Regions from separate parts of the Arthrobacter sp. Soil_C_60 genome, predicted to be linked through region 1. Evidence: predicted binding sites of a transcription regulator. Region 1 holds the regulator's gene; each other region holds the start of a gene.
The links. Region 1 encodes HrcA, which represses chaperone genes, less so after heat shock. Its sites were predicted from a motif close to TTNGCACTCGNNNNNNNCGAGTGCNAA; they were not measured.
Positions count from the first base shown of each region.

Region 2: the regulator HrcA is predicted to act here: its motif matches at 3,050-3,076, upstream of AC3A4M_RS06410 (Hsp20/alpha crystallin family protein).
Region 3: the regulator HrcA is predicted to act here: its motif matches at 2,254-2,280, upstream of groL (chaperonin GroEL).

Region 1 covers NZ_JBDGKM010000004.1:192,024-201,728, forward strand. Annotated here, with positions in the region: gene AC3A4M_RS10600 (PhoH family protein) at 1-969, opposite strand, end outside; gene AC3A4M_RS10605 (Gmad2 immunoglobulin-like domain-containing protein) at 1,480-2,226, shown strand; gene AC3A4M_RS10610 (16S rRNA (uracil(1498)-N(3))-methyltransferase) at 2,243-3,013, opposite strand; gene dnaJ (molecular chaperone DnaJ) at 3,016-4,143, opposite strand; gene hrcA (heat-inducible transcriptional repressor HrcA) at 4,223-5,236, opposite strand; gene AC3A4M_RS10625 (DUF3097 domain-containing protein) at 5,418-6,260, shown strand; gene AC3A4M_RS10630 (DUF4870 domain-containing protein) at 6,397-6,819, shown strand; gene hemW (radical SAM family heme chaperone HemW) at 6,866-8,095, opposite strand; gene lepA (translation elongation factor 4) at 8,136-9,705, opposite strand, start outside.
Region 2 covers NZ_JBDGKM010000002.1:566,906-577,207, reverse strand. Annotated here, with positions in the region: gene AC3A4M_RS06425 (AI-2E family transporter) at 1-390, shown strand, start outside; gene AC3A4M_RS06420 (VOC family protein) at 401-817, opposite strand; gene AC3A4M_RS06415 (glutamate-cysteine ligase family protein) at 894-2,375, opposite strand; gene AC3A4M_RS06410 (Hsp20/alpha crystallin family protein) at 2,501-2,962, opposite strand; gene AC3A4M_RS06405 (hypothetical protein) at 3,199-4,251, shown strand; gene AC3A4M_RS06400 (LPXTG cell wall anchor domain-containing protein) at 4,340-6,661, shown strand; gene AC3A4M_RS06395 (bile acid:sodium symporter family protein) at 6,806-7,789, shown strand; gene AC3A4M_RS06390 (Gfo/Idh/MocA family protein) at 7,814-8,905, opposite strand; gene AC3A4M_RS06385 (efflux RND transporter periplasmic adaptor subunit) at 9,035-10,168, shown strand; gene AC3A4M_RS06380 (ABC transporter ATP-binding protein) at 10,165-10,302, shown strand, end outside.
Region 3 covers NZ_JBDGKM010000012.1:23,895-34,196, reverse strand. Annotated here, with positions in the region: gene AC3A4M_RS19545 (DUF4031 domain-containing protein) at 1-344, shown strand, start outside; gene groL (chaperonin GroEL) at 438-2,075, opposite strand; gene AC3A4M_RS19535 (TM2 domain-containing protein) at 2,471-3,046, shown strand; gene AC3A4M_RS19530 (cold-shock protein) at 3,150-3,356, opposite strand; gene AC3A4M_RS19525 (LytR C-terminal domain-containing protein) at 3,526-4,224, opposite strand; gene AC3A4M_RS19520 (DUF3263 domain-containing protein) at 4,288-4,596, opposite strand; gene AC3A4M_RS19515 (uracil-DNA glycosylase) at 4,812-5,513, shown strand; gene AC3A4M_RS19510 (siderophore-interacting protein) at 5,607-6,467, shown strand; gene AC3A4M_RS19505 (threonine/serine exporter family protein) at 6,501-8,222, opposite strand; gene AC3A4M_RS19500 (methyltransferase family protein) at 8,362-8,901, opposite strand; gene AC3A4M_RS19495 (lipase maturation factor family protein) at 8,994-10,302, shown strand, end outside.

The DNA of each region.
Region 1 (9,705 bases):
GTACGCGGTGACGATGTCGCTGACCAGCCGGTGCCGGACCACGTCCGAAGCCTCCAGCATGGAGAAATTGACGTCATCCACACCCTGCAGGATCTCACTGACGATCTTGAGTCCCGAGCTCGTGCCGCCCGGAAGGTCGATCTGCGTGACGTCGCCCGTCACTACCATTTTCGAGCCGAAGCCCAGCCGGGTCAGGAACATCTTCATCTGTTCCGGGGTGGTGTTCTGCGCTTCATCCAGAATGATGAACGCATCGTTGAGGGTCCGGCCGCGCATATACGCCAAAGGGGCGACCTCAATGGTGCCCGCTGCCATCAACCGTGGAATGGAATCCGGATCCATCATGTCGTGCAGTGCGTCATAGAGCGGACGCAGGTAGGGGTCGATCTTGTCACTGAGCGTGCCGGGCAGGAAGCCGAGCCGCTCCCCCGCTTCAACGGCCGGACGCGTCAGGATGATCCGGTTGACTTCCTTGTGCTGCAGGGCCTGGACGGCTTTGGCCATGGCCAGATATGTCTTGCCCGTTCCCGCCGGGCCGATGCCGAAGACAACGGTGTTGTTGTCGATGGCGTCCACGTAGTTCTTCTGATTCAGCGTCTTCGGACGGATGGTCCGTCCGCGCGAAGAAAGAATGTTCAGCGTCAGCACTTCGGCCGGCCTGGCAACTGATTGCTCGCTGAGCATGCGCAGCAGCTGTGCAACTACCTGCGGCGACACACGCGTGTCATTGGCAGCCAGGGTGCGGATTTCCTCCAGCAGGCGCTCCGTGCGGTCGACGGCAGCAGGCGGGCCGGAGATGGAGAGTTCGTTGCCGCGTACATGCAGATTCACGTCGCTGAACTCGGATTCTATGAGCCGGAGCACCTCATCCTGGGCTCCGAGTGCCTTGACCATATGTTCCGACGATTCAAAGTGGATGGAACGGTTACTGGATCCGAGCGGATCCACATCCAGACGTGTTTCCGACATAAAGCGGCCGGCAGGCCTTCCATCTCCCCTTAGCTAGTTCGACTGTTGTGTGGGATTGCTGTACATCTCAATGCTACGGCAACGGCCGGATGTCGTTCCCGAAATCCATGCATGACCGGTAGATATCGATCCTGTCTCAATCGTGCATCAGTCCGGTTGAGAGACGGCCCAACCGCGCGTCTGGACGCCGGCAGTATGCCAAGCTGGTTTTTCAGGTACCAGAAGGTGCCGCCATCAGACTTCCGTTCGCGTACAGGACGCCGCCATGAGTTGAGGAGGAATCCGGTCATTTCCAGAGAGCAACACCACCGGCCGCACCATGCAGCCCCGCGCCGATTCCGCGCGTGGCTGGCAGTGTTGACCCTTGGCTCCATGGTCATGATTGGTTGCACGCCTTCCGGTAACGGTCCGAACGGCCAGACTTCCATGCCGGCGGGCAGCGGCCAGCCGAGCATCCAGAGCAGTCCCCTGGTGACCAGTGCTCCGGTGGAAACATTGCAAAGTACTGCTTTGTCCCCGGTCTATTGGCTGGGCACTAATGCCGACACCGTGTTCCTCTACCGCGAGTTCCGCGAAGCGGAGGATCTTGGTGATCCGATCACTAGTGCAATCAGCGCGGTCACCAAGCTGCAGCCGCTGGACCCGGACTACTTCAATCCTTGGCAGCCTGCGTCAAAAGTTGGAGCCTCCATCACCAACGGATCCGTCATTACGCTGGACATCTCCTCCGACGCTTTTAAGTCCGATGTGGATGCCGGGATTGCGGAACGTGCAGTGCAGCAATTGGTCTACACCGCCACCGCTGCAGCTGCCAATGCCGGTTTGAGTACCGCGGAAAACCCGCTCGACGTCGTGATCCTGGTTGACGGGCATTCCGGCTACAAGGCATTCGGTCATGTGGAGCTCGGCGAGCCGATGTCCCGCGACGCCAATCTCAGTGCACCGATCTGGATCATTGATCCACAGCATGGAGCTTCCGCTGAAGGACGGGTGGAGGTCTACGGGCGCGGTGTAGCCTTTGAATCCCAATTGTCCTGGCGCATTTCGCGGCTGGAGTCGGCGGAAGACACCGGTGAAGGAAGCATCCTCGAAGAGGGTACGGTGCAGGTTGACTCAGCTGCGGGTGAAACCGGTGAGTTCCGGTTCAGCCAGGAGCTCGATCCTGGCACATACCGGGTTACGGTCTTCCACGAGGACATGAGCGGCCGTACCGAGGAGCCTCAGAATGCTGACAGCAAGGTTTTCACGGTCAGGTAAGCGGGCCAGACAGCGTTCAGTTCCAGCGGCCCAGCCGCTCGCTGAGCAGCGCGACGGCGGCCGGCCCGGCAGTTGAGGACCTGAGCACATGCGGGGCCAGGATCACCGGCACCGCCCCCGCCTCACGCATCTGCTCGACCTCGCGGGGACTCATGCCGCCCTCGGGCCCGACGATCATGAGAATGCTCTGCTCCAGGTCTGCTTCCGATTCCAATCCGCTTCTCTGGACCGCTTCTGCCAGCGACAGCCGGGCGTCCTCGTGGAGGATCAGCGCCAACCTGCTCTCGCCGATACGTCCACAGAGCGATTTCAAATCAACCAGCGGCGCGACGTCAGGAACTGTGGCGCGGCGCGCTTGCTTCGCGGCGGAACGGACCGTCGATTCCCACTTCGCCATCCCCTTGGCAGCCTTGGCGTCGCGCCAGCGGACAATGCTCCGTTCGGCCTGCCAGGGAACTACCTCGTCCACACCCAGTTCCGTGGCAGCTTCGATCGCAAGTTCATCACGGTCGCCCTTGGCCAACGCCTGGACGAGCGTAAGCCGGAAGGGTGCCGCGGGTTCCGGGGCAACGGTCTCGACGGAGACGGTCAGGCTCTCCGTACCCGTCGAGACGACCGTTCCGGAAAGCCGCATGCCCCGTCCGTCCACGACGTCCACGCTCTCGCCGGGGCTCAGACGCTTAACCGCGACAGCATGCCTGGCCTCGGCACCGGTCAGGACGAATTCCTCACCGGATGCCACCTCCGCCAGTGCTCCAGGTTCGGTGAAGAAAACGGGATTGGTCACTGTTAGAGATTGCCGAGCTTGTCCCGCAGCCGGGCAAACACGCCGCTGCCGCTGCCCGCAAGCTTGCCCTCGGTGAACTGCTCGTCGCGCGACGCTGCCAGCTGGCGCAGCAGTTCCTCTTGCTCGGAATCGAGTCGGGTGGGCGTTTCCACGTGCACATGGACCTTCAGATCGCCGCGGCCGTAGCCCCGCAGATGCGTCACCCCAAGCCCCTTGAGGGTGATGACCTCGCCCGCCTGGGTACCAGGCTTGATGTTCAGCGACTGCGTCCCGTCGAACGTGTCCATGTCCACATCCGTACCGAGGGCCGCAGCCGTCATGGGTACCGCCATCGTCACATGGAGGTCGTCGCCCTCACGGATGAAATTCTTATCCAGGGCAACACGGATCTCGACGTAGAGGTCGCCCTGGGGGCCGCCTGCCGTACCTGATTCGCCCTGCCCGGCCAGCTGGATCCGGGTGCCCGTTCCGACACCTGCCGGAATTTTGATGGTCAGCGAGCGGCGGCTGCGGATGCGCCCCTCCCCATTACATTCGTTGCACGGGTCGGGAATGATCGTGCCGAAGCCCTGGCAGCTTCCGCAGGGAGCGGCGGTCATGACCTGCCCCAAGATGGAGCGGACGGCACGCTGTACCTGGCCCGAACCGCCGCAGATGTCGCAGGTCCGCGGGCTCGTGCCGGGACGGCAGCAGCTGCCGTCGCACGTGGGGCAAACGACGGCGGTGTCCACTTCGATCTTCTTATTGACGCCGAACACGGCATCTTTGAGATCGATGCGGACATTGATCAGTGCGTCCTGTCCGCGGCGCGTGCGCGAAGGCGGTCCGGCAGTGCCCTGCCCACCGAAGAAGGTTTCGAAAATATCCTGGAAGGCGAACCCAGCACCCGAATAGCCGCCGCCGAAGCCGCTGTCCGTGCCGTTCTCATTGCCTGTGGTGTCATATACCCGCCGCTTCTGCGGGTCCGACAGCACCTCGTACGCATGGCTGACCTGCTTGAACTGTTCCGCAGCCTCCGGCCCGGTGTTCACATCAGGGTGGAGCTTGCGAGCCAGTTTCCGATAGGCCTTCTTGATTTCCTCAGCAGTGGCATCGCGGCTGACACCGAGTACGTCGTAGTGGTTGCTCACCTTGTATTACTTCTCTTCCTGGGAATCGGTTGCGGACAGCGGCTCCCGCTGCCCATGTTGCTGCTTGTTGGCCGGCTGCCTATCCGGCAAGGATGCGTGACAAATAACGGGCTACGGCGCGGACGGCGGCCATAGTAGTTGGATAATCCATCCGGGTTGGACCGAGGATGCCCAGCTTGGCTGAAGAACCCGGACCATAGCCTGTTGCGACCACGGATGTTTCCACCAACGAACCGTACGGGTTCTCATGTCCAATGCGTACGGAAATCCCGCGGGCGTCCTGCTGCATCTCCGACAGCAGGCGGAGCAGGACCACCTGTTCCTCGAGCGCCTCGAGGATGGGTCCGATACTCAACGGGAAATCCATGGGGGAACGGGCCAAGTTGGCCGTGCCGGCCATGAGGATACGTTCCTCTTGTGTGGCTGCAGCAAGATTTTCCAAGGCCGCTGAAAGCGGTGGCACGATAGCCTCCGTGCCGGGTCTGACGTCTTTCAATCCGTTCCGCAGCAGCCCGCCCACCGAATCGAGGGGGTGCCCGGCCAATTCGGAGAGATAGGCCGATCGGAGGTCGGATAATTCTTCATCCGTGACGGGATCAGGCAGGGAAATGACCCGCTGCTCAACTTTCCCGTTGTCGGCAATCAGGACAACGAGGACCTGTTGCGGTGCGAGCAGGACAAACTCGATGTGCCTGGTGCAAGCACGCCCCAGCCGCGGATACTGGATTACGGCTACCTGATTGGTCAGCTGGGATAACAACCTCACGGTGCGATCCATGACATCATCCAGGTCGCCCGCGCTCTCGAGCAGGGCTTGGATGGCACGGCGTTCTGCGGAGGAGAGCGGTTTCACATCCGAAATCCGGTCGACGAAGAGCCGGTAGCCCTTGTCCGTTGGAATGCGGCCAGCGCTAGTGTGCGGAGCGACAATCAGGCCTTCTTCTTCCAGAGCAGCCATGTCGTTGCGGATTGTGGCCGAGGAAACACCTAAATGGTGGCGGTCAACCAGTGCTTTGGACCCCACGGGTTCGCGCGAATGCACGTAGTCTTCCACGATAGCGCGCAGCACCTCGAGCCGACGGCCTTCGCTCACTGGGCACCTCCTGATTTCGTACGGCTGCAGCAGACATGCCGGTTAGCACTCAACACGTCCAAGTGCTAAGTCTAATACCTTTGGCACGTTGTTAGCATTGTCAGGCTGCCATGCATCTATCGGCGGCTCCGCTGATCGCCAGCAGCTACCCGATAGCTGCGTGACCGAAGGACTACAACCGATGAGCAGCTACGGCTGGGGACCACAGGATCTATCCGCTCCGAAGTCGCGTCAGCTTCGCAAGGTCGGGGCCGAACCCGGGCTGGTACTGGAGGACGTCGAAAGCGGCTGGGTAGGTGCGGTGGTGCGCGTGGAGAAGTCCGGCGGGGTCCATCTGGTGTCGCTGGAGGACCGGCGGGGAAAGAAACGTTCCTTCCCCCTGGGCTTCGGCTTTCTGCTGGAAGGTGAACCCGTGGAGGTAGTTCCTGCCATGGCCGCTGCCGCCGTCGGACGTCCGCAGCGGACGGCCTCCGGATCGGTCAGAGTAGAAGGACTGCGCGCGCAGGTGGCCAAGGCCAGCCGGGTCTGGGTCGAAGGCAAGCACGATGCCGAACTCGTCGAGAAGGTGTGGGGCCACGATCTTCGGGTTGAAGGCATAGTCGTCGAGCCGCTCCACGGCGTGGATGACCTGGCTTCGGCGGTTACGGCGTTCAGTCCGGGGCCGCAGCGAAAACTGGGCATTCTGGTAGACCATCTGCTGCCCGACACCAAGGAGTGGCGTATTGCCCAGGCCGCCATGGCAGTTCCATCGGCACGCAACAACGTGCTGATTGTCGGTCACCCGTATGTGGATGTCTGGCAGGCCATTAAGCCGGCCGTCATCGGGCTGGAAAAATGGCCGGTGGTTCCGCGCGGAACCGATTGGAAAACCGGAATCCTCGCCGGCCTCGGGTGGCCCAACAAAACCCAGATCGACATCGCGGACGGGTGGAAGCGCTTGCTTGGCAGCGTCAACTCCTACGCGGACCTGGAACCGTCCCTGCTGGGACGCGTTGAAGAAGTCATCGATTTCCTCACCGCCTGAGGAATGCGCATTGCGGCAACCCCATTCTGCGCCGGAAGATTGACCCCAGTCCGGTGTTTACCGGTCATTGCGGCTAATCTTAGTTTCGTAGGTAAATAGCCATTAGAACGAAAACGAATTCCCTGAGGTAGGTCCTGTGTCAGACAACCCCGCGCGCAAGAAGCAACCGGATCGTCAACCGGCTCCCCGGACGCAGTATGAAAGCGCCTCTTCCTCAGCCCTGCCGCTGACGCCGTCCGAAGACCGTCAGTGGGCCACTCTGGCTCATTTCGGCGGCATCCTGGGCTGCTTTCCTTCGCTGGTGATCTACCTGATCTTCAAGGACCGCGGCCCCTTCACGGCCCAAGAGTCGAAGGAAGCCCTGAACTTCACACTTCCGCCAACGATCGTTGCTGTTATTGCCAACATCCTGATTCTGGTGCCTGTGATCAGCGGCTTCTTTGCCGTCATTGCAGCCGCAATCTGGGTCTTCCTCACGGTGTTCTCCGTGATGGCAGGCATCGCAGTCAACCGCGGCCGCCCCTACCGCTACTCGTTGAATCTGCGCCTGCTCAACTAGGCAGGCAGTCGGCGCGCCCAGAAAGGGCTAATCCACTATGTGCCTGTCAGTCTTCCAGCAGGCGGCGGACCACGGCGTCGGCAAGAAGCCTGCCCTGCAAGGTGAGCCGGACGGTGCCGGCGAAAGCCGCCGGTCCGTCCACTAGCCCGTCTGCGATCAGACCGGCTACCGCTTTCCGTCCCTGCGGGCCCAATTCCTGTGTCCGCAAACCGTCGATAATGCGGGTCTGAAGCATCACATGTTCCAGTTTGCGGGTCGCGGCGTCAAGGGTTTCCCGACCCGCCGCCGGAGAGACTCCCGTTGACAGACGTTGGCCGTAGGCGGCCGGATGCTTCACGTTCCACCAGCGGACGCCGCCCATGTGGGAGTGGGCCCCGGGGCCTGCACCCCACCAGTCATCACCACGCCAGTAAGAGAGATTGTGACGGCAGCGGTCGGCTTCGGTGCGGGCCCAGTTGCTGACCTCGTACCAGCCAAAGCCGGCGGCAGCCAGCCGCGCCTCGGCGAGTTCATATTTGGTGGCGTGGTCGTCGTCGTCAATTCCCGGTACTTCGCCGCGGCGGATCTGGGCAGCGAGCTTGGTGCCCTCCTCCACGATCAGCGCATAGGCCGAAATATGATCCGGTTCGCAGTCGATGGCGGCATCCAAGCTGGCTTCCCAGTCGGCAACCGACTCCCCCGGAGTGCCGTAGATCAAGTCCAGACTGACGTGCAGCCCGGCCTCGCGTGCCCAGCGCACCGCCTGCGGAACGCGTTCCGGATCATGGGTACGGTCAAGCACCTTGAGTACGTGGGGCACTGCCGACTGCATCCCGAAGGAAACACGGGTAAACCCGGCCGCCGCAAGCGTCTGCAGCGATTCGGGCGTGACGGAGTCCGGATTGGCCTCCGTAGTGACTTCGGCCCCCGGTGCCAGACCCCATAGTTCGGTGGCACGGGCCAGAATGGCCGCCAGATCCGACGCCGGCAACAAGGTGGGAGTACCGCCGCCGAAAAAGACCGTCGACAGCGGGCGCCGGGGCAGCCCGGATGCGGGCAGCACCTTGGCCGCCAGGTCGAGTTCGGCGTTGAGTGTACCGGCGTATTCATCCTGCGACGCACCCGAGCCGAGCTCCTTGGCCGTGTAGGTATTGAAGTCGCAGTACCCGCAACGTACCGAGCAGAACGGAATGTGGACGTAGAGACAGAAGTCCCGGTCCTGGGCGCCGGCAGCGGCCTGTGGCGGCAGCAAGCCATCGGCCGGTGCCGGGTCTCCCAGCGGCAGGACGCTAGGCACAGGTGACCGCCGCCGTCGTCGTTGTTTTGATCACTTCGGTTTACTTCTTGCTCTTGTCTTTCGATTCGTCGGACGACAGCGCTGCGATGAAGGCTTCCTGTGGAACTTCCACCCGGCCGACCATTTTCATGCGCTTCTTGCCTTCCTTCTGCTTCTCCAGCAGCTTGCGCTTACGGCTGATGTCGCCGCCGTAGCACTTGGCCAGCACGTCCTTGCGGATGGCACGGATATTCTCGCGGGCGATGATGCGCGAGCCGATGGCTGCCTGGATGGGCACCTCGAACTGCTGGCGAGGGATGAGCTCGCGCAGTTTGCCCGTCATCATCACGCCGTAGCTGTAGGCCTTGTCCTTGTGGGTGATGGCGCTGAACGCGTCCACCTGTTCGCCCTGCAGCAGGATGTCCACCTTGACCAGGTCCGCGACCTGGTCGCCGTCGGCCTTCCAGTCGAGGGAGGCGTAGCCGCGGGTCTTGGACTTGAGCAGGTCGAAGAAGTCGAAGACGATTTCGGCCAACGGCAGCCGGTAGCGAAGCTCCACCCGGTCTTCCGACAGGTAGTCCATGCCCTTCATGTCGCCGCGGCGGCCCTGGCAGAGCTCCATGATGGCGCCCACAAACTCGTTGGGAGCCAGGATGGTAGCAGAAACCATCGGCTCCCGGACCTCGGAGACTTTACCGTCCGGATATTCGCTGGGGTTGGTGACCGTAATAACCTTCTTGTCTTCGAGGGTCACCTCATAAACCACGTTGGGCGCGGTGGAAATCAGGTCCAGATTGAAGTCGCGCTCCAGGCGTTCACGCGTGATTTCCAGGTGGAGCAGGCCGAGGAAGCCCACGCGGAAGCCGAAGCCGAGAGCGGCCGAGGTTTCCGGTTCGTAAATCAGTGCGGCATCGTTGAGCTTGAGCTTGTCCAGTGCGTCGCGGAGTACGGGATAATCTGCTCCGTCGATCGGGTAGAGACCGGAGAAGACCATCGGTTTCGGATCCGCGTAGCCGCCGAGGGACTCCGGGGCAGGGTTGTTCAGGGTGGTGACCGTGTCGCCGACCTTGGACTGGCGCACGTCCTTCACGCCGGTGATCAGGTAGCCGACTTCGCCAACGCCCAAGCCCTTGGACGGTACCGGCTCAGGAGAGCTGACACCGATTTCCAGCAGTTCGTGGGTGGCCCTGGTGGACATCATCTGGATGCGCTCGCGGGGTTTGAGTTCTCCATCGATCACGCGGACGTAGGTCACCACGCCACGGTAGGTGTCGTAGACCGAATCGAAGATCATGGCACGGGCGGGGGCATCGGCATTGCCGACCGGGGCGGGGAGGTCGCGGACAATTTTGTCCAGCAGGGCCTCTACTCCCATGCCGGTCTTACCAGAGACCTTCAGCACATCCTCGGGATCGCCGCCGATCAGGTTGGCAAGCTCCGCTGCATACTTCTCGGGCTGCGCCGCGGGCAGGTCGATCTTGTTCAACACCGGGATGATGGTCAGGTCGTTCTCCATCGCCAGATACAGGTTCGCCAGCGTCTGGGCTTCAATGCCCTGCGCCGCGTCGACGAGCAGAACAGCGCCCTCGCAGGCAGCCAAGGACCGGGACACCTCATAGGTGAAGTCCACG
Region 2 (10,302 bases), on a different contig from region 1:
CCGGTGGTCGGTGCGGTGGCAACGGGTTTGTTGGCCGCCCTGATCGCCCTGATCTCCCACGGCTGGGTCACGGCCCTGATCGTGCTCGGCGTGGTGATTGTGGTTCAGCAGCTGGAGAGCAATCTCCTGCAGCCGTTCCTGGTCGGGACCCGACTGAAGATCCACCCGGCCGTGGTCCTGGCCTCGGTAACGGTCGGCGGCACCCTGTTCGGCATCGTCGGAGCTTTCCTGTCGGTACCCACAACCGCGGTGGGAATTGTGGTGCTGCGGTACCTGCGGGACGTGGTCTTCCCGGTCCAACCGGAGGGTGATGCAGAGGCAGAGGGTTCAGACAGCAGCCCACCGGAAGCAGAGGCAACCGTGGCGGGTGCCCAGGGCGAGCGGGATTAGCTGCCCAATGTCAGGCTGATCCTGTCTGACCCAAGACGTCCAAGTAATGCTGGTTGTACATCACACCGAGAATGTTGCCGAACGGGTCGACCACTGAAGCGGTCACGAACCCCTCACCTCGCTCAATGATGGGTTCGTGCTCAGAGGCGCCCATGGCGAGTAGCTTCTCCATCGCGCCCGGCAGGTCGTCGACATGCCAGAAGACGACGGCGCCAGCCGGTGATGCAGCGGCACCGTGAGGTGCGTAGCGGCTGTCGATAATCCCCAATTCGTGTTGGTAATCGCCGATACGGAATTCTACGTAGGCGGGCGGGCCCTGTTCCGGCCGCACGAAGTAGGCATCCACGCCCAGCAACTGGCTGTACCAGTCCATGGCTGCCGTGACATCTTCCGCATAGAAGCTGACAGTAGTGAGTCCTCGCAGCATCGGCTCTCCCTCGTAGGTGACGGCACACGGCCGCCATTGGTTTCTGCCGCCAAACCGGGCGTCTTGACCGGAGCAGTTAACCCGCCGCACCCTCCACCGGCCAGGTGTGGACCGGCTCGTTGGTATGCATGTTGTGCGAATACTGCCGCGTCATCTCGGCCAGCGCTGCCGGACGGTCCAGCCCGCCTGCTTCAAGCAGCCGCAAGGTCTTGAGCTGCCAGTTGGCGCCGTTCTGCTCCGTCTGGGCGCGGGAGCGAAGGATCTCCATGTAGCGGTCGACCAGATCCGGGGCCACACGAAGATCGGCCAGGCCCTCGGCGGCCAGCGGCAGCAGATGGCGGATAATCAGCTCCACCACCGGAATGTCTCCGATGCCCGGCCAATAGACGGTGGCTTCCAGCCCCTGCTTGGCACAGTTGATGAAGTTATCGGCCGCGCTCTTGAATGCGAGCCGGGACCACAGCGGCCGGTCCGCCGTCCTGATCATCCGGACCAACCCGAAGAAGAAGGCAGCATTGGCCACGGTATCCACCACGGTGGGCCCGGCAGGCAGCAGCCGGTTTTCGAGCCGCAGGTTGGGCATGGTGTCGCCGGGGTCATAGATGGGACGGTTCCAGCGGTAGACGGTGCCGTTGTGCAGGCGGAGTTCCGGCAGCAGCGGTGCGCCGGCCTTGGTCTGTTTGCCGGTGGTCCGCGAGAGCTCCGGCAGCAGGGCGGGGAAGTAGCGGACGTTCTCTTCGAACAGGTCGAAAATCGAGGTGATCCACCGTTCGCCGAACCACACGCGGGGCCGGACACCTTGGTTGCGCATTTCCGGCGGCCTCGTATCGATCGACTGCTTGAACACTTCGATCCGTGTCTCGTGCCAGAGCAGCTTCTCCATGAATACCGGCGAATTCGCCGCCAGCGCCACCTGCGGGCCGGCGACGATCTGCGCCGCGTTCCAGACCGGCGCGAATTCGGCGGGCTGGACCTGCAAGTGCAGTTGCACGCTAGTGCAGGCGGCTTCCGGCGCAATGTTCTTGGCATAAAAGGACAGCGATTCGATTCCGCGCAAGTCCATCAGCACGTCTTCGCCGCGGGCCTGCAGCACCGAAGTATTAAGGGCGGCATAACGCTTCCCGGCACTGAGCCAGGACATGTCTTCCACCAGGGCGCGTTTGAGCGTCGGCAGGATGCCGATCATGAGGATGCGGGCCTTTGCCGATGCGGCGCGTTCATCCGCATGGTTCAACTGGTCGCGCAGGCTGTTCTCGAGCTTCTCAAGCCCCCGGCCGGCCACGGCGAGGGCAGGATGGTTGAGCTCAATGTTGAAGGCGCCGATCTCGGTTTGAAAAGCCGGATCGGCGATGGCCTCGAGCACCGCGGAGTTGCGTAGCGCGGGGGAGCAGTCCGAGTTGGTCAGGTTCAGCTCCATCTCCATACCAATGGAACCGGTTCCGGCGAACTCGGCGGTGGCGAGGTAATGCCCGAAGCTTTCCAGGTTTTCCAGCAGACGTTCACGGTAACGGGTGCGCTGCTCACGGCTGAACGTCTTGGTTTTGACTTCTGAGCCCATGCTTGAAGGTAACCACCACGCGGGCACCTTGTATAGAGTGCGGGCCACCAGCCGACGGCCGCCACCCAAGGCGGCGGCCCCTCACCCGGAAGGGTAAGGGGCCACACTCCACGCGTCGACCGGGATTACGCTTTGACTGACTTCTGGTCATCGGTCGCTTCGGCGGTATCGACCGCCACCGTTTCAGCCGCTCCGGTGACAACCTCGATCTTGCGCGGCTTGGCCTTCTCGCTGACGGGGATGGACACCGAGAGCACGCCATTTTCGTACCGAGCGGAGATGGCATCGATGTCGATGCCCTGACCCAGATTGAGCTGGCGCAGGAACGAGCCGCCTTCGCGCTCGCGGGTGAGCCACTTGACGCCTTCCGCGCCACGCACGGTGCGCTCGGCCCGGATAGTCAGCAGCTGCCCGTCGACGTCGATGTCAACGGATCCCGGATCAATCCCGGGCAGGTCCGCGTTCAGGATGTAGTGGTCGCCGTCGCGGTACAGATCCATCGGCATCGGCCGCAGGCCCGGGCGGTTTTCCAGCAGGGCTCCCGCGACGCGGTCCAGTTCACGGAATGGGTCAAACTTCATGGCCATTGTCATCAACTCCTTCGCACGCCCCGAACGGAGCGGTTGTCTTTGGCTAACATAGTTGAGTCACCTTCGCTCAACTACGTTTATAGATTAGCACTCAGGTAGGAGGAGTGCTGACTCTTTTGATAGCTGTCAGCGAACAAATGAACAACCGATTCACCCAATCCTCTGGACTGGTGCTGCCAACGGACGTAGCCTGAAATTCGGTAGCAAAACTGGTCGTCACGGGGGTGGTCACGGTGCGCGTTGAGCCGCTGTCCCGTGTTCCAGTCCTGGTGCGCAAGGTCGTGCTCACAGCTGCAGCCACCGCCGGATTCGCTCTTTTCGGGATCGCCGGCGCGAGTGCCGCGGATGCTGACGACGGACTTCTGACGGAAGTGCTCAGTTCAGAAACCCAAAGCACGACGGCGGCGCTCACCGAGGAGCTCATACCCGTTACCGAAGAACCTGCGGCCGTGGGGGAAGAGGTCGCCCCGGTTGTCGAAAAGGCCGCCGCTCCTGTGGGCGCTGCTTCGGAGTCCGTCGCCCAGTCCGCGCAGCCGGTTACGGCGGCAGCGCACGAGGTAGCTGGCGCTGTTGCCTCCGTATCCGATCCTGTCCTTGAAGCAGCCGCGCCCCTGACCGAGCCGGTGCTCGAAACGGCAGCAGATGTAGTGGAACCAGTCGTTGAGACGGGTTCTGCCGCTGTGCAACCGGTAATCACTCCGGTTGTCGAAGCCGCGGCACCTGTTGTGGCACCTGTCGTCGAAGCAGCAGCACCTGCTACCGCCCCGGTGATCGAAGCTGCTGCTCCCGTCGTCGATCCGGTCGAAGACGGCCCGACCGCGGATGCATCATCTGTCTCCGTTGCGGTAGCTGAGGTTCCCAGCAACCAGCTGGCGGATGGCCCTGCCGAAGTCGCTCCCGCCGATACCGCCGCTGGTACATCGGACAACCGCCAGAAAGACGAGCACGAAGCAGCGCCCGCTCGGGCAGAACCTCAACCAACTCCGGCCCAGTTCTTGGCCCAAATTTCCCACACACCTTCAGCGGTCGCGGACCAGGATGCCCATAGTGCTGCCGTGGAGTCGTATCCCGGCCAGCCCGTCGCGGCTCCGCCGCCCGCCGTCCCAGCAGGCGTTGGCGGAAGCGGCACTGCTGCCGCTGGCGGAAGTGCATCCGCCGGCCAAGGCGCTGCTGACGTGCCTTTTTCTAATCTGCTCGCGCCGTTAGCCAATTCGGGTACTGCCCATGGCTCGGCCTGGAGTCTGCCCGCTTCACGTTCTTCGGATCCCGGTTCCTCTCCTGATTGATTCTGGTCCACGCTGCCCTTTTACCGGCAGTACAAGGACCATGGCCACCCGCAACAGGGCGGCGACAGATTCAATCAGGAGAACAACGATGCGTAGAACAATGCGGACGGCGCTGTGCAGCGTCGTCTTTAGCGGAGGACTTCTCGTCCTCGGTACAGCGGCTGCTTCAGCCGCGGAATCTGAACCACCGGAGCCTGCGGTTGCTCCGGACAGCACAGTGGCAGTTGATACGAACCTGAATGTCATCGCCGACGACGTCGGGCTCGATGCCGTAGCGGATGTGGACGCCGAGGTCCGCGGTTTCAAGGTAGACGCGGATCTCGACGCCGAACTGCTTGGAGCCGAATCAGTGGCCGATGTAATGGCCGACGTGGAACTTGACGGCGACGCGGTTGACTATGCCGCTCCCGTGGAAGCAGAGCCCGCGCCGGAGGCCATGGAACCTGAGGCAGCCGTGGTTGCGGAGGCTGACGTTGCCGTCGGGATAGCCGAACCTGCCGGCACCCAGGCGGTGCAACCCGAGGCCGTAGAACCTGACGCAGTCCTAGTTGCGGATGCTGACGTTGCCGTCGGGACAGCAGAACAGGACTATGCGATTGCCGAAGAACCTCAGGTGACGGAAGCGGAGGTGGAAGCAGTTGCGGATGTAGAAGCCGAAGCCGATGTCGTACTCGCCGATTCTGACGCGGTGGTCGCTGACACTACCGTCGAAGCTGATGCGGAAGTGATGGCAGAAGCGACGGTAGGCACCGAGGAAGTCGCTCCGGCCGAAGCAACTGATGATGCTGCTGAAACGGTCGAAGAAAAGGATGAAGCCCCAGCAGTAGTGACCGACTCGGACGCCGCTGCCGATGTGGTGGTCGAGGATGTTGCGGCTGCCGACGTTGATGCCGCCGCGGATGTAAATGTGGCGCTTGACGAAGACCGCCTGGTCGACGTTGCCGCTAACGTTTGCCTTGATGCTGATGTGGCTCTGTTGGGTGATGGGCTGTCGGCGGACGGGTTGCCGTGCCGCACTGCGGAGGGCGATATCGGTAGCGATGACGGTGTCATTGCCGAGGAGGATGCGGCTGCGGATGTGGTGGTCGAGGATGTTGCTGCTGCCGACGCTGATGCCGCCGCGGATGTAAATGTGGCGCTTGACGAAGACCGCCTGGTCGACGTTGCCGCTAACGTTTGCCTTGATGCTGATGTGGCTCTGTTGGGTGATGGGCTGTCGGCGGACGGGTTGCCGTGCCGCACTGCGGAGGGCGATATCGGTAGCGATGACGGTGTCATTGCCGAGGAGGATGCGGCTGCCGATGTGGTGGTCGAGGATGTTGCGGCTGCCGACATTGACGCTGCCGCGGATGTAATCGTGGCGCTTGACGAAGACCGCCTGGTCGACGTTGCCGCTAACGTTTGCCTTGATGCTGATGTGGCTCTATTGCGTGATGGGCTGTCGGCGGACGGGTTGCCGTGCCGTACTGCGGAGAGCGGCACCGGTAGCGATGACGGTCTGCTCGCCACCGATGCGGACGTACTTGCGGATGCAACGCTGGTGATCGGCGAAGTGATCGGTACCGATGATTTCAGCAACGTCGACACTGATGTTGCCGGAGACCTTGTTGCCGAGGTGGAGACGGTCGTGAACGCTGGCTACGGCGACGGATTTGGCGTAATTGCCGACATTTGTCTGGATGCCGCGCTGGTCCTTGGAGGCTTTGCGACAGGTGACAATGGCTGCCTGGCTGGAACAGTGGGCAATGGAACCGGCGGTGCTGAGGATACCGATGGAACACCAGGATCGGACCCCGCTGATGAGGATGCAACGGATCCTGACTCGGACGGTGACGGTACTCCAGGGTCAGACGTCACCGGCGGCGATGCAACTGACGAAGATGCAACCGGAGGAGACAGCAACGACGGAGACGGCGTAGCTGGAACGCAGGGTTCCGGCAATACCGGGATTCCGGATGGCGACACCTCCACCGGGACTAATGCCGGAACCGATGCAACCGAGTCGAACACCGATTCGCCTGCAGGGATCGCCGGAGACCGAGGGGTCCTCGTCGGTGGTGAAGGAACTCCAGGAATGGTAGGAACCCTGGATTCTGCCTTCGTCGCTGCTGCTAATGGCAGCGGGGCAATCAAAGGGACGCAGGGTGAGTCAGCGGCAAACGGCGTTGAAGCGTCGGTAGCCGCTAACCGCATCGCAGGCAGCGACGGAGCCGGAGCCAACAGCGGAACGCTGGCGGCCGGCGTCGTTGTTGGTAGTTCGGGTGCCGGCACACCTGGTGCCGACGGCACAGAAACCCTCGCCGAGACAGGAGCTACTACAACGGACCTGCTGTTCGGAGGGACGGCGATGATTCTGCTTGGTGGCCTGCTGGCCATGAGGCGGAAGGAAGTTGCTCCGATGCGGAGCTAACGGAACGGCAGGCAGTGGTGCGGCCTCTTCACTGGGACCTTGGCGGGAGCCAAACGCCGGAAGAGGCCGCATCCCCCTGTCCGCATATTGATACAACCCTCCACATAGTGGACGCTTGGGACGTAGCATTTATAAGCTTGCGCAATGACTTTGCCAGTTGAACCACCGCGGACAGCAACCGCCAGCATCGATACCACCCGGGAGGACCGCGCCGCGACCATCGCGGTCACGCTGTTCCCGATCCTGATTCTGGCCGGCGGTGTCGTAGCTTTCCTGTTCCCCTTGGCCTTTACCGGCTGGGGAGCACTGGTGACGCCGGCGCTGGGTATCATCATGTTTGGCATGGGGCTCACCCTGACGCCGCCGGACTTCGCGCTGATCGCCAAGCGGCCAATTCCTGTGGTGCTCGGGGTGATCGCGCAGTTCGTCATCATGCCGCTGCTGGGCCTGCTGATCAGCATGGCGCTTGGACTGCCGCCGGCGCTGGCGGCGGGCGTGATCCTGGTGGGCTGCTGCCCCGGCGGGACCGCCTCCAACGTGGTGTCTTACCTGGCCAAGGGCGATGTCGCCTTGTCGGTGGCGATGACTTCGGTGTCGACGTTGCTGGCGCCGCTGCTGACGCCGGTCCTGACCTTGTGGCTGGCCAACCAGTACATGCCGGTTGACGCCGCGTCCATGGCCGGATCGATCGTGCAGATTGTGCTGATCCCGGTGGTGCTGGGCCTGGTGGCACGCTTCTTCCTGCCCGGGCTCGTGGCCAAGGCGCTGCCGCTGCTGCCCTGGGTCTCGGTTCTGGCCATTACCTACGTGGTGATCGCCGTAGTCTCCGGCAGCGCGGCGGCCATCGCCGCGGCAGGGCTGCTGGTGTTCATCGCGGTGGTACTGCACAACGGCCTCGGCTACGCGCTCGGTTATGGTGCCGCACGCCTGTTCAAGCTGCCGATCTCCTCGCGCCGCACCACGGCCATCGAGGTGGGCATGCAGAACTCGGGCCTTGCTGCGGGCCTGGCCGCCCAGCACCTCACGCCCGAATCCGCGTTGCCCGCCGCCATCTTCTCCGTGTGGCACAACGTCTCCGGTGCGCTCATTGCAGCGTTCTGGCGCCGGCGGGATGCCGCCAAGTCTTAACCAAGAAAGCAGCCGGGCTGCGGGTCAGTCCGCTACCGGCACGGCCCGGTCGTTGACGTAGCTGACGCCGAGCTGGGCGCGCACGCCGTCGAACAGGCGCATGGTGTTCAACGTGTCGTCCAGCGGCATGGTGGGACTTTCCAGCAGGCCCTGCTGGATGCAGCGGGTGACATCGCGCAACTCGTACACATAGTTCTGGCCCACCGGCTCAAAGGTCTCGATCCGCGGCGTTCCGTTGTGCTCCCGGATGATCAACTCGGTTGGATTGTGCAGGGGGCTGTTGGTGCGAAGCCAGCCATTGCTGCCGCAGATCGTGGCGGTCCGCGGCGAGGACGCCAGGAGCGAGGAAGTCAGCTGCGCCTGGGCGCCCGAGCTGTAGGTGAGGGTCAGCGCGTTCTGGGCGTCCACGCCGTCGTCGTTAATATGGCCGACGGCGGAGATGGTCTGCGGGAATCCCAGCGTGCCGAGGGCCCATGTGAGCGGGTAGACGGTCAGATCCAGCAGGGCTCCTCCGCCGGCAGCGGGATTCCACAGCCGGGCGGCCGGATCATAGAGGGCGGGAAAGCCTATGTCCGCCTGCAGCCACTGGACCACGCCGAGCTCCCCGGAATGGAGGATCTCCCAGGCGCGTTGGACGATCGGCAGGAACCGCGTCCACACCGCCTCCATCAGGAACAGCGAGTTGCTCCGGGCCAGCTCGGCCAGCTCCAGGGCCTCGCGCGCATTGATGGTCAGGGACTTTTCGCACAGCACGTTCTTGCCGGCTTCCAGTGCGCTCCGGGCAATTTCGTAATGCTGGCCGTGCGGAGTGGCCACGTAGACGATATCGACATCGGGGTCTGCGAAGAGCTGCTCGTAGCCTTTGCCGCCGTCGTTATCAAAATAGGCGGTGGTAAAGCCGAACTGGTCTCGGAAGGCCAGCGCGTTTTCCGCCACCCGCGAGCTCACCGCCTGGAGCACGGAGTCCTCAAGCAGGGCGATGTCACCGCTGACCTTGGCGGCGACTTTCCCCGTGGAAACGACGCCCCAGCGCAACGGCCGGCCGGTGGCGGCTAGCGGGCTGGGTGCCCCGGGGGCGGCGCAGGGCGGCGTGATGATTCGCGGGGGCGTTGTCATGAATCCATCATTACCGCTGCAAATGATAACGTCCATCAAGCGGGGCAAGTCTCAACGTTTCACCTGACGGTGGTGCCGCGCTGTTCGGGTGCCCGGCGAGTGGCACCTTCATCGATATGGGGGATAGGCATGAGCGCCGTGCGCCGCTACGTTTTTCCGATTGTCTGGATGGCCATTTTCGCCGTCATCGCCGTGGCACTTTTCAAGCTGGCCTTCGTCGACGGCATGCGTGCAGAGGCCACGGACCAGCAGCCCGCGGCGCAGCTGGTCACGCCGAGCATTCCGGCTGCCCGCGGCACCGTGACCAACGTGGTCCAGGTGCAGGGGGCCGTCGCGAGCGATCCGGCCGTTGTAGTCCGCAGTACCGCCGAGGGCACCGTCAACTTTATCCATGTGGCAGTGGGCGCGGACGTTGCCAAGGGCGATCCGCTCTTCCAGGTGCAAAAACTCGTGGAACCGGATCCGGCGCAGGCCACCGAACTCTTTGCGGGCCGGACCGCCGACGACGGGGGAACTTCCGACACCGGCGGGTCCAACGGGACTGCCGGGAACGCCGAGCCGGAACCGGTACGGCAGGCTGCTCCGCCCGCTCCCGTCTACACCTACACCGACGTGGTGGCCACAGCGGCCGGCAAGGTCACCGATCTGGCGGTGCTCGTGGACCAGCAGGTCAGTGTGGGTGCCGATGCCGTGACGCTTTCGCCCGGCACCTTTTCCGTCTCCGGCTCCCTGACCTCTGACCAGCAGTTCCGGCTGCTGGACCGCCCGAGTACCGCGATGGTTACGGTCACCGGTGGCCCTGCGCCGTTCGAATGCCAGGCCGTTACCGTGGGCGAAGCATCTTCCTCGGACCCGGCCCCGCAGGCGCCGCAGGATCCGGCGGCCATGGGGCCGTTCGGGCCTGCAGCCCCTGAAACGTCCACCGGCACGGTCAGCTGCGCCGTGCCCGAAGACGTCACCGTTTTCGCCGGTCTCGGGGCCAGCATCGACATCAGTGCCGGCACTGCCGAGGACGTGATCACGGTGCCCACTACTGCGGTGAAGGGCGCGGTGGACTCCGGCGTCGTCTGGGTTGTGGAGAACGACGGCGGTGCGGAGCACGTCGAGCGCGAGGTGCGCCTTGGTCTCAACGACGGCCAGCAAGTGGAAATCACCGAAGGACTGGACGAGGGCGAACTGGTGCTGCAGTTCGTCCCGGGTGCTCCCGCTGAGGAACTGATGGGGCCGGGCATGGAAGGTTTCGGCATGGTGATGGGCGGATGACGGCGCCCGCCACTTCGCGGACGCCGGCGGCCGAGCATCCGGAAGCACCGCTGGTTGCGCTGGAGCGGGTAGAGCGAACGGTACTCATTCCCGACCATGGACCGCTGCACATTCTGCAGGGCGTGGACCTGGAA
Region 3 (10,302 bases), on a different contig from region 1:
GGAAGCTGACCAGCGCCGGCTGCCGACCCGGGGAGGTTGCTGAGTGCGTCCGTCTGGTGCTGCTGACCGCGCATCATGCTCCGGCTGACGACGACGCGTCCGGAGCCATGCTGTGCGATGCGGACCTGTCGATTCTCGGCAGCCCTCCGGACAACTACCGCCGCTACCTCGCCGCAGTCCGGAAAGAGTACGCGCACGTCGGTGACGCTGATTTCGCAGCCGGCCGCGCCGCCGTCGTCCGCCGGTTGCTGGCCTTGGAGCCGTTGTATCGGACGGACACCGCCCGCAAGCTTTGGCTGGCGCAGGCCCGGCAGAACCTGAGCGCCGAACTGGCCGAGGCTTAACCCGGGAAGGCACGGCTCCCGATCGGGAACCGTGCCTTCCTGTTGGAACTGGTCAGATGATGACCGGCTTGGAAGCGGCTTGCGCCGGAATTCCTAGAAGCCGCCCATACCGCCCATGCCGCCCATGTCGTCGCCGCCGGGCATGGCCGGAGCGTTCTTCTCGGGCTTGTCAGCGACAACGGCCTCGGTGGTGAGGAACAGGCCGGCGATGGAAGCCGCGTTCTGCAGAGCAGAGCGGGTCACCTTGACCGGGTCGTTCACACCGGCAGCCAGCAGGTCTTCGTAGACACCGGTTGCAGCGTTCAGGCCGTGGCCGGAAGGCAGACCGCGGACCTTGTCGGCAACAACGCCCGGCTCGAGGCCAGCGTTGAAGGCGATCTGCTTCAGCGGAGCATCGATGGCAACCTTGACGATGTTGGCGCCGGTTGCTTCGTCGCCCTCAAGGTTCAGGTTGGCGAACGCCTTGGCGCCGGCCTGGATCAGGGCAACGCCGCCACCGGCGACGATGCCTTCTTCAACGGCAGCCTTCGCGTTGCGGACAGCGTCCTCGATGCGGTGCTTGCGTTCCTTGAGCTCAACTTCGGTTGCGGCACCGGCCTTGATGACTGCAACGCCGCCGGCCAGCTTGGCCAGACGTTCCTGCAGCTTCTCGCGGTCGTAGTCGGAATCGGAGTTGTCGATCTCGGCGCGGATCTGGGAAACGCGACCTGCGATCTCCTCGGCGTCGCCGGCACCTTCAACGATGGTGGTCTCGTCCTTGGTGACAACAACCTTGCGGGCCTGGCCCAGCAGTTCGAGGGTTGCGTTCTCCAGCTTGAGGCCAACTTCTTCGGCGATGACCTGGCCACCGGTCAGGATGGCGATGTCAGCCAGCTGAGCCTTGCGGCGGTCACCGAAGCCCGGAGCCTTGACGGCAACGGACTTGAAGGTGCCACGAATCTTGTTGACAACCAGGGTGGCCAGAGCCTCGCCCTCGATGTCTTCGGCGATGATCAGCAGCGGCTTGCCGGACTGCATGACCTTCTCCAGAACTGCAACGAGGTCCTTCACGTTGGAGATCTTGGAGTTGACGATCAGGATGTACGGGTCTTCGAGGACCGTTTCCTGGCGCTCTGCGTCGGTGACGAAGTAGCCGGAGATGTAGCCCTTGTCGAAGCGCATACCTTCGGTGAGCTCGAGCTCCAGGCCAAAGGTGTTGGACTCCTCGACGGTGACAACGCCTTCCTTACCGACCTTGTCGAGAGCTTCAGCGATCAGTTCACCGATCTGCGGGTCGCCTGCAGAGATCGAGGCGGTAGCAGCAATCTGCTCCTTGGTCTCGATTTCCTTGGCGGAAGAGATCAGTTCGGCGGTGACAGCGTCAACAGCCTTTTCGATACCGCGCTTGAGGCTCAGCGGATCGGCACCGGCGGCAACGTTGCGCAGGCCTTCCTTGACCAGGGCCTGGGCGAGGACGGTTGCGGTGGTGGTACCGTCACCGGCGACGTCGTCGGTCTTCTTGGCAACTTCCTTGACGAGCTCTGCGCCGATCTTCTCGTACGGATCGTCGAGCTCGATCTCCTTGGCGATGGAAACACCATCGTTGGTGATCGTGGGAGCGCCCCACTTCTTTTCGAGGACAACGTTGCGACCACGCGGGCCGAGCGTGACCTTAACTGCGTCAGCGAGGATGTTCAGTCCACGCTCGAGGCCGCGGCGGGCCTCTTCGTCAAAGCTAATGATCTTTGCCATGGCGGCATACGTCCCTTCTGGACAGTAGACAGCGGGCGCAGCCTTGGATAAACCAGGACTGCTAACCACTGCGATGCCCGCGACGGACGGGTAACGACGACGGCGATCTCTTTACGCCGCACCGCCACCCTCATCCCAGTGGTTTGGATTTTTTCACTCTCCCCCGTCGGCCGACTGCTTAGCAGTCAACCAGCGAGAGTGCTAACACAATAATTAGCACTCACCACCCTCGAGTGCAAGCTGCAGCCAGGATTACTTGGACAGCTTCACCGAGCGCGTAACACCCTGACCGCCACTGACACGAAGATCAGGGTGGCCCCCGATAGAACCGGCGCATGCCGGGCCGTAGATTGTAGGTAGTCACGCAGCACCATCACATACCGAAGGAAAAGAACATGTCGGAAAATCCGGACGGCAAGCAGGACAAAGCCGGGCAGGACCATGCCGGACCATCCCGCGGGGAGAATCCCACCGAGCCGTTGCGGGGTGCGGGCACCAATCCCACACAGCCCCTGGGCAATATGCCCGGTGAACAGGCGCCCGGAGGAAAGCCTCCGTACGGCCAAGCACCGCAGGGCCAGCCACCGTACGGCCAGCCACAACAGGGCCAGCCGCCGCAGGGACAGGCGCCCTATGGACAACCGCCTCACGGCCAGCAGTCGCTTGGCCAGAATCCCTACGCGCAGCCGCAGTACGGCCAGGTTCCCTACGGGCAGCCGGGCCAGCCGTATTACGCCGGCTACCCGGAACAAAAGTCCCGCCTGATCGGCGGCTTGCTGGGAATTCTGCTCGGCGGACTGGGTATCCACCGCTTCTATCTGGGCTACGTCGGCATCGGGATCGTGCAGATCGTCGTCACCATCGTCACGTTCGGTCTCGGTGCGATCTGGGGCTTCGTCGAAGGCATCATGATCCTGGTCGGAGCCGAAATGTTCCGCCGCGATGCCAAGGGTGTTCCGCTCAAGGAGTAGCAGGCATCCCGCCCAAGCAGCGAGAGCGGTGTTTAGAACTGCATACGACGGCGGCGTGCGGCTAAATCAATAGCCGCACGCCGCCGTCGTAATTTGGCAAAGATCAGGAAGCGAGCTTTACTTCCTCAGCCTGCGGACCCTTTTGCCCTTCCCCGATTTCGAACTCAACGCGCTGGCCCTCCTCAAGGGAGCGGTAACCGTCCATCTGGATGGCGGACCAATGCACAAATACGTCAGCTTCGTTTTCATCGACGGTGATAAAGCCGTAGCCCTTTTCCGCGTTGAACCATTTGACGGTTCCCTGCGCCATATTGCTCTCCATATTTCTAGACCTGGCCCCGCCGCCTCTGTTTCCGGCGGCGGAGATGCGCTCACTCTACCCATGCCGCAGCACTGGTGTGAGCGCCGGCACAGAGAATGTTATGGAGGTGTAACAGTGGCCGCGGCCGTATCTCCGGACGGGCCAAACAGGGACGTGGTCAGCCGTTTTGCTGGAATCCAGGACCCAGCACCACGGTGACATACTCGGAGACTGCTCCCTGCCCGGTCTCGCGCAGGTCGGAGATGCCCAGGAGTTCGCCCAGCGCCTGCGCGTTGGCGCTCTGGCCGGGGTTGTAGAAGATCACGGAGTTGGCCATGGGCGTGCCCTGCCAGTTATCCACTACCCCGACGGCCCAGCCGTCGGACGTGACCGTTTGCGAGACCGCGCCGCCAAGCCCGGTGACGCCGACGCTGTTGAAGATCAGCACCGGATCAGCTTTATTCACGGCAGCGGCAGCTTCGGCAGCCTCGTCGACGGGCTCCTCGGTCGGTCTCTCGGCGGGCTCCGTGGTGGCGTCCTCCGTGGGCTCTCCGGCAGGCTCTGTGGCCGTCCCCGCTGCGTCCACAGTTGGTTCGGCGGCGCTATCCGTGGCTTCGGTCGTTTCCTCAGCCGCATTCGGGGATGCCGACTTGGCCGAGGGCGCCGCGGTGGCTTGGAGCCCCGTGCTTGCGCCGCCTGCTCCGAGCAGCGGCAGGACAAAGAAGGACAGTACGCCGACGGCGAGCGCCAGCACGGTAGCCAGGATGATCAGGCCGAGTCCGCTGGATTTCGACGCGGCCATGTGGGCCCGGTGGACGCCGTGGCGGTCTGAAGTTTCGGGCACCTGGTCAAACTCGTCCCGGGAATACTTGGTCATCGCTAAGAGTGCGTCCTTAGTTGTATCGAAAATATCTGCGCAGTCGAACGGCTGGACCCGAGGCTAGGCGTCCGTACCCAGCCGGCGGGCAGTCCGCGCGCGCTGGCGGGACGTCCGCAGCCTGCGCAGCCGCTTGACCAGCATCGGATCATGGGCCAGCGCCTCTTCGGTATCGATCAGGCCGTTGAGGATCTGGTAGTAGTGCGTAGCGGACATGTCGAAGAGCTCACGGATGGCCTGTTCCTTGGCACCCGCATACTTCCACCACTGCCGTTCCAGCGCCAGCATTTTCTGGTCGCGTTCGCTCAGCTGGCTCGGTGAATCCAGCTCGGCGTCAAGGGAAAACGCACTGGCATCGACGGAACCAGCCAAGACACACCATCACTTCCGTTTTGTTTACAGGGGAAACTGTCCTCCACCATGGTAACGAATCACGGGCCTGTCATTTGTGCACGCCGCGGGCCCGCGCATGGCGTCCCGCGACGGACGGCGGTTGGCCCGCCAGGGCGGCGATCAGCGACCATAGGAAGATGACTGACGACGACGGCGCACTGTTCCAGCTTCCGGCCACCGGATCAGCGGTGGACATGCGGGAGCCTTTTCCGTTCTCTGCACCGGCCGGATTGGACGAGGTCATGCACCCCGAGTGGGCCGAGGTTCTGGCGCCGGTGACGCAAACGGTGCATGGGCTGGCTGCCTACCTTGAGCAGCGGCGCGCAGCGGGCGGTGAAATCCTGCCGGCGCCGGCCAATATTCTGCGGGCCTTCCAGCGACCGCTCTCGGCCGTCAAAGTCCTTGTGGTCGGGCAGGATCCTTACCCCACGCCCGGGCATTCGATCGGCCTCTGTTTCGCGGTGGAACGGCATGTTCGGCCGTTGCCCCGCAGCCTGGCCAACATTTACAAGGAGCTGGACTCGGACCTGGGCATTCCCCCGGCACCGCACGGGGATCTGACCGCCTGGGCGGATCAGGGGGTGCTGCTGCTCAACCGGGTCCTCACGGTGGAGGCGGGCAAGACCGGGGCGCACCGTCGCAAGGGATGGGAAGAGTTGACTGAGCTGGCGGTCAGGTCGCTTGTAGCGCGGGGCGGTCCGCTGGTAGTGGTCCTGTGGGGCAGGGATGCCCAGAACCTGACACCCTTGCTGGACGCGGTGCCGCGGATAGAATCCGCACATCCCAGTCCGTTATCCGCCTCACGCGGCTTCTTCGGCTCCCGCCCCTTCAGCCGGATCAACGAACTGCTCAGGGCGCAGGGCGCGGACCCGGTGGACTGGCGGCTGCCGCGGTAATAGTGGTTGGGAACAAAACCGGCGGTGGGTTAGGTTGTCCTTAGTAGTACCCCCATCCGCCTTCCCACGCCTTGCGTATTCAGGAGCCGTTTCATGACTGCCCAGCCCGCGGCCCGTCCCGCCCGCCCCCGAAAGCCCCAGACGAACCTTCAGGTACTGCGGACCGAGCGCCTCTCCGAGCACATGGTCCGGGTTTTCGCCGGGGGCGAGGGGTTTGGGAAGTTTGAGGCCAAAGACGCCACGGACCAGTACGTGAAGATCTTCTTCCTCGACCCGGAACTGGACGTTGAGCTCCCGGTGGACGTCGCCGAGCTGAAAGAGACCCTGCCCGCGGACAAGCTGCCGGTCACCCGTACCTACACGGTCCGCAGCGTGGACCGGACCGCCGGGGAAATCGCCATCGACTTTGTTGTGCATGGCGACGAGGGACTGGCAGGCCCGTGGGCGCTGAAGGCGCAGCCCGGGGACTGGGTCATGTTCACCGGCCCGGGCGGGGCCTACTCCCCCAACCCCGACGTCGATTGGTACCTGATGGCCGGAGATGATTCCGCGCTGCCGGCCATCGGCGCCGCCATCGAAGCGCTGCCGGCACACGCGACGGGACATGCCCTGATCGAGGTGGACTCCGCAGCGGACATCCAGGAACTCAACGCCCCCGCCGGCCTCCAGTTCCACTGGCTCTTCCGCCAAGGCCAGATCCCGGGCACCACTACGCTCCTGCGGGATGCGGTGGCAGGCTTGGATTGGCCGGCCGGTGAAGTGGACGCGTTTGTGCACGGCGAGCGCGGGGCCATCAAATCGCTGCGCGACGTACTGTTCAAGGACCATGGGCTGCACCGCAAGCAGGTTTCCATCTCCGGCTACTGGGCCTACGGCCGGGCTGAGGACGCGTTCCAGGCGGAAAAGCGGACCGAGGTCGGGCAGATCTTCCCGGAGAACTACCCGGCCACCTGAACAGCCTGGCTGAGTACGGCTCCGCCCCACCGGTTAGCGGCGGCGGTTTCTGCGGCGGCCTTCGTTGGAGCCCATGTCCCGGGTGAAGGGCTGGGCCAGGTTGTCGCCGAGGACCGTGCCGCCCGAGATCGCCAGGATTACCGTCAGCGCACCGAAGAGGTTGAGCACGCCCACGAAGGGGTCATCCACATTGACGGTCAGATCGTAGGTGGCGCGGAAGATCGACAGTCCGGGCAGCAGGAACAGGATGGCGGGCACCGCGACAACCAGCTGCGGCGAGCCCATCCGCAAGCCGACAATGCGACCCAGGAAACCAATAACGACGGCGGCCAGCGCCGGGCCTATCCGCTCGCCGATGCCGGCCATAAGGACAAGGTCGTAGAGCAGCAATGCCACGAGACCAACCAAGGCCGTCGGCACCAGCATGCTGAGCTTGGTCTGCTCGGTGATACAGATGGCCATGGTGGCAACCATAAGCAGCAGCGCCCGCACCACATAGGGGTACTCGCCCTCGCCATCGACGAAGACCTCGGGCAGGCTGACGCCCACCAGTTCACCGCCCACCAGGCCGACGGCCACACCGGAGGCGATAGCGGCAAAGGTGAGGAAAGCGGAGAGAAAACGGCCGGCCGCCGTGACGGGGAAGCCGTTGATCGCATCCTGGGTCGCAGAGACCAGGCGGCCTGTCGGCAGGAGGTAAAGTATCCCGCCCGCGATCACCAGCGACGGGCTCAACGGAACCTGCAGCTGCCAGAAGAGCAAGGCAACCGCGGTGGCAAGACAGGACCCGATCGCGGTAACAAAGAAGTCCGGCACCCGCCATTTGCCCAGCTTGCGGCCCAGCAGACCCATCAGCACGGTTGACAGCATCGCCACCAGCGATGCGAAGATCCCGCCGCCGAGGAACGCCACGATGGAACCGGCGAAAACGCCGCCGGCGCCGATGGCCATCCATTTGGCAAACGGCTTGGGCCGGGCGGCGATCTCCTGCAGCCGCTCCTTGGCCTCGGTCCGCCCCACACCACCGTTGACGATGTCCGTGACCAGCTGGTGGACCAGGGATAAACCGGCGTAGTTGTTCGTCCAGGACCGCACCACGCGCATCAGGGTCAGCGGTACTGTGTCCGCCTTGGCATAGTTGATCAGCACTGACTGGTTGGTGATGTCGACGTCGATCTCGCGCAGGCCGAAGGCAGCGGTCACGGCAATGATGCTCGTTTCCACTTCCAGGGCGCCGGCGCCGTAGCGGAACATGGTCTCGGCCAGATCCAGCGCAAAATCAAGGGTGAGCCGGGCGGAGGTATCCACACCGGCGGCCTGGATCATCGGGTTGGCGTACGGGCTCCCCGCGAGCCGCTCAACAATGCTCATCGGGGCCGTGGGCGGCGCCTCGCCCTGCACCAGTTTGCGCAGCATCCGGCGGGCAGCGGCGTTGGTGCGCTGCTGGCCCTTGGGCATCGGCAGCGGAGCGGTGCCGAACGGAACCGGTTTGGCCTCTTTGGCCACCGGTTTCCTGGGGATAGCCGGCTTGGCCTTGGGCTTGGTTCCCCCGCGCTTCGGGGGCGCGTTTTTGCCGACCGACTGCTTCGCCGTCGGCGGTGTCCCCGAACCCGGTTCCGGGCGCTCTCCGGCCTCCCCGCCGGCCCCGTTTTCCGGCATGTCGGCGGGCTTGCGGGGGATCTTGATGATGGGCAGGCTGCCGACCCGCGGCGACATCGGAGTACCTGAATCCTGCTGGCCGTCCTTGTCCTGCACTGCCCCTCCGTTCCTGTGTTTTCGGGGTGAATTTTTGGCCGGTTTCATCCTCCCACACGGCCATTGCCGCAAGCCGTGAAAGCGTCGAGAAACGCATCACATGCGGCGTCCGCTGCGCTATCCTCGACGGGCCGGATGGCTAATTTTCGATGCCGCTTCTTCCCTCCGCACGCCACGGCGTCAGCCGCGGGAGCCAACCTGGCACGTTGCGCTTGTAGCGCCGGTATTCATCACCGAACTGCCGCTCCAAGGCCGGCTCCTCATACAGCCTGACGAAAAGCCCCACGGGAACGGACATCACGGCGCAGTAGCCGAGCAGCTTGGGCCGGCCCAGCATCAGCGCCTCGCCGAGCACCACTGACAGCAACGCCACGTAAATCGGGTTGCGCACGTAGCGGAACGGCCCAGTGACCACCAGGTACTTCGTCGGCGCGATCGGTGCAGGCGTACCCAGGCCCTCCCGCGCGAACCGCACAAAAGATTCAACAACGACGGCGGCGCCTCCGGCGGCGAACACCGCACCGGCGGCTCTGGCCGGCAAACCGCCGGGCACCGGGACCCGGGCCTGCCAGCAGGTGAGCAGCCAGGGCACAACACCGGCGGCCACCACCGGAGCCACCCCGAAGGCCGCGGTTCCGAGGACGGCCCGCCTGTGTTCTGCCTGCGCCGCATCCCTCATGCCTTCATTGTGGCCCGGGGCTACGGGGGATGTAACCCCTCGGGCCGGGTAAGCCTTGACAGTGTTGCCGGCGGTCCTAACGTTGGAAGTACATGAACTGGTTGGACGCCGAGGGTTTCGAGGTCGCGCGGCAGGTGCTGCAGCGCGGGATCGCCGCCGTCTACGTGATCGCGTTCCTCTCCGCCGTCGCGCAGTTCCGTGCCCTGCTCGGCGAGCATGGACTGTTGCCCGTGCCGCGGTATCTGGCCCGCTCCGCCGCCCGCGGTCCGACGCTGTTCAGCTGGCGGTATTCGGACAAGCTGCTGCTCGCGGTCGCGTGGACCGGCGCCGCCGTGGCCGCAGCCCTGGTGGCCGGGCTGCCGCAGCTGGGGCCGCCGTGGCTGCCGATGCTTGCTTTCCTGCTGCTCTGGGGCCTCTACATGTCCATCGTGAACGTTGGCCAGACGTTCTACGGCTTCGGCTGGGAGACACTCCTGCTCGAGGCCGGGTTCCTGGCCGCGTTCCTAGGCTCCAACGAAATCGCGCCGCCGGTTACGGTGCTCTGGCTTTTCCTCTGGCTCACATTCCGGCTGGAATTCGGGGCCGGCATGATCAAGATCCGCGGGGACCGGGTCTGGCGGGACCTGACCGCTCTGTACTACCACCACGAGACGCAGCCAATGCCGAACCCGGCCAGCAGGTACTTCCATCATTTGCCCAAGCCGCTGCACAAGGCCGAAGTCATCGGGAACCACTTCGCCCAGCTGGTGGTGCCGTTCTTCCTGTTCTTCCCGCAGCCCGTGGGCAGCATTGCCGCGGCCATCATTATCGTCACGCAGCTGTGGCTGGTGGTTTCGGGCAACTTCGCGTGGCTGAACTGGCTGACCATCCTGGCCGCCGCCGCGGCCCTTAGCGACGACGCCATCTCCGCGGTACTGCCCGGCAGTCCGGAACTCACGCCGGACTACGCGCCCACGCCGATCTGGTTCGCCGTCGTCGTCCTGGCCATGACCGCCCTGATGGTCTACCTAAGCTACTGGCCGGCCCGCAATCTGGTCTCCAAGCGGCAGTTAATGAACACCAGCTTCAACCGCTGGCACCTGGCCAATGCCTACGGCGCCTTCGGCAGCATCACCCGCGAGCGCTACGAAATCATCGTCGAAGGATCGGCGGACGGCGTCAGCTGGCAGGAATACGAGTTCAAGGGCAAGCCCGGGGACCCGGGACGCATGCCGCGGCAGTTCGCGCCCTACCACCTGAGGCTGGACTGGCTGATGTGGTTCCTGGCCCTCGGCGCACCGGGCGACAGCTGGTTTATTCCGTTCCTGCGGCGCCTGCTGGCCGCAGACCGGGCGACCCTCAAACTACTCCGAATCGATCCGTTCCATGGCGAACAGCCCCGGCAGGTCAGGGCGCTGGTCT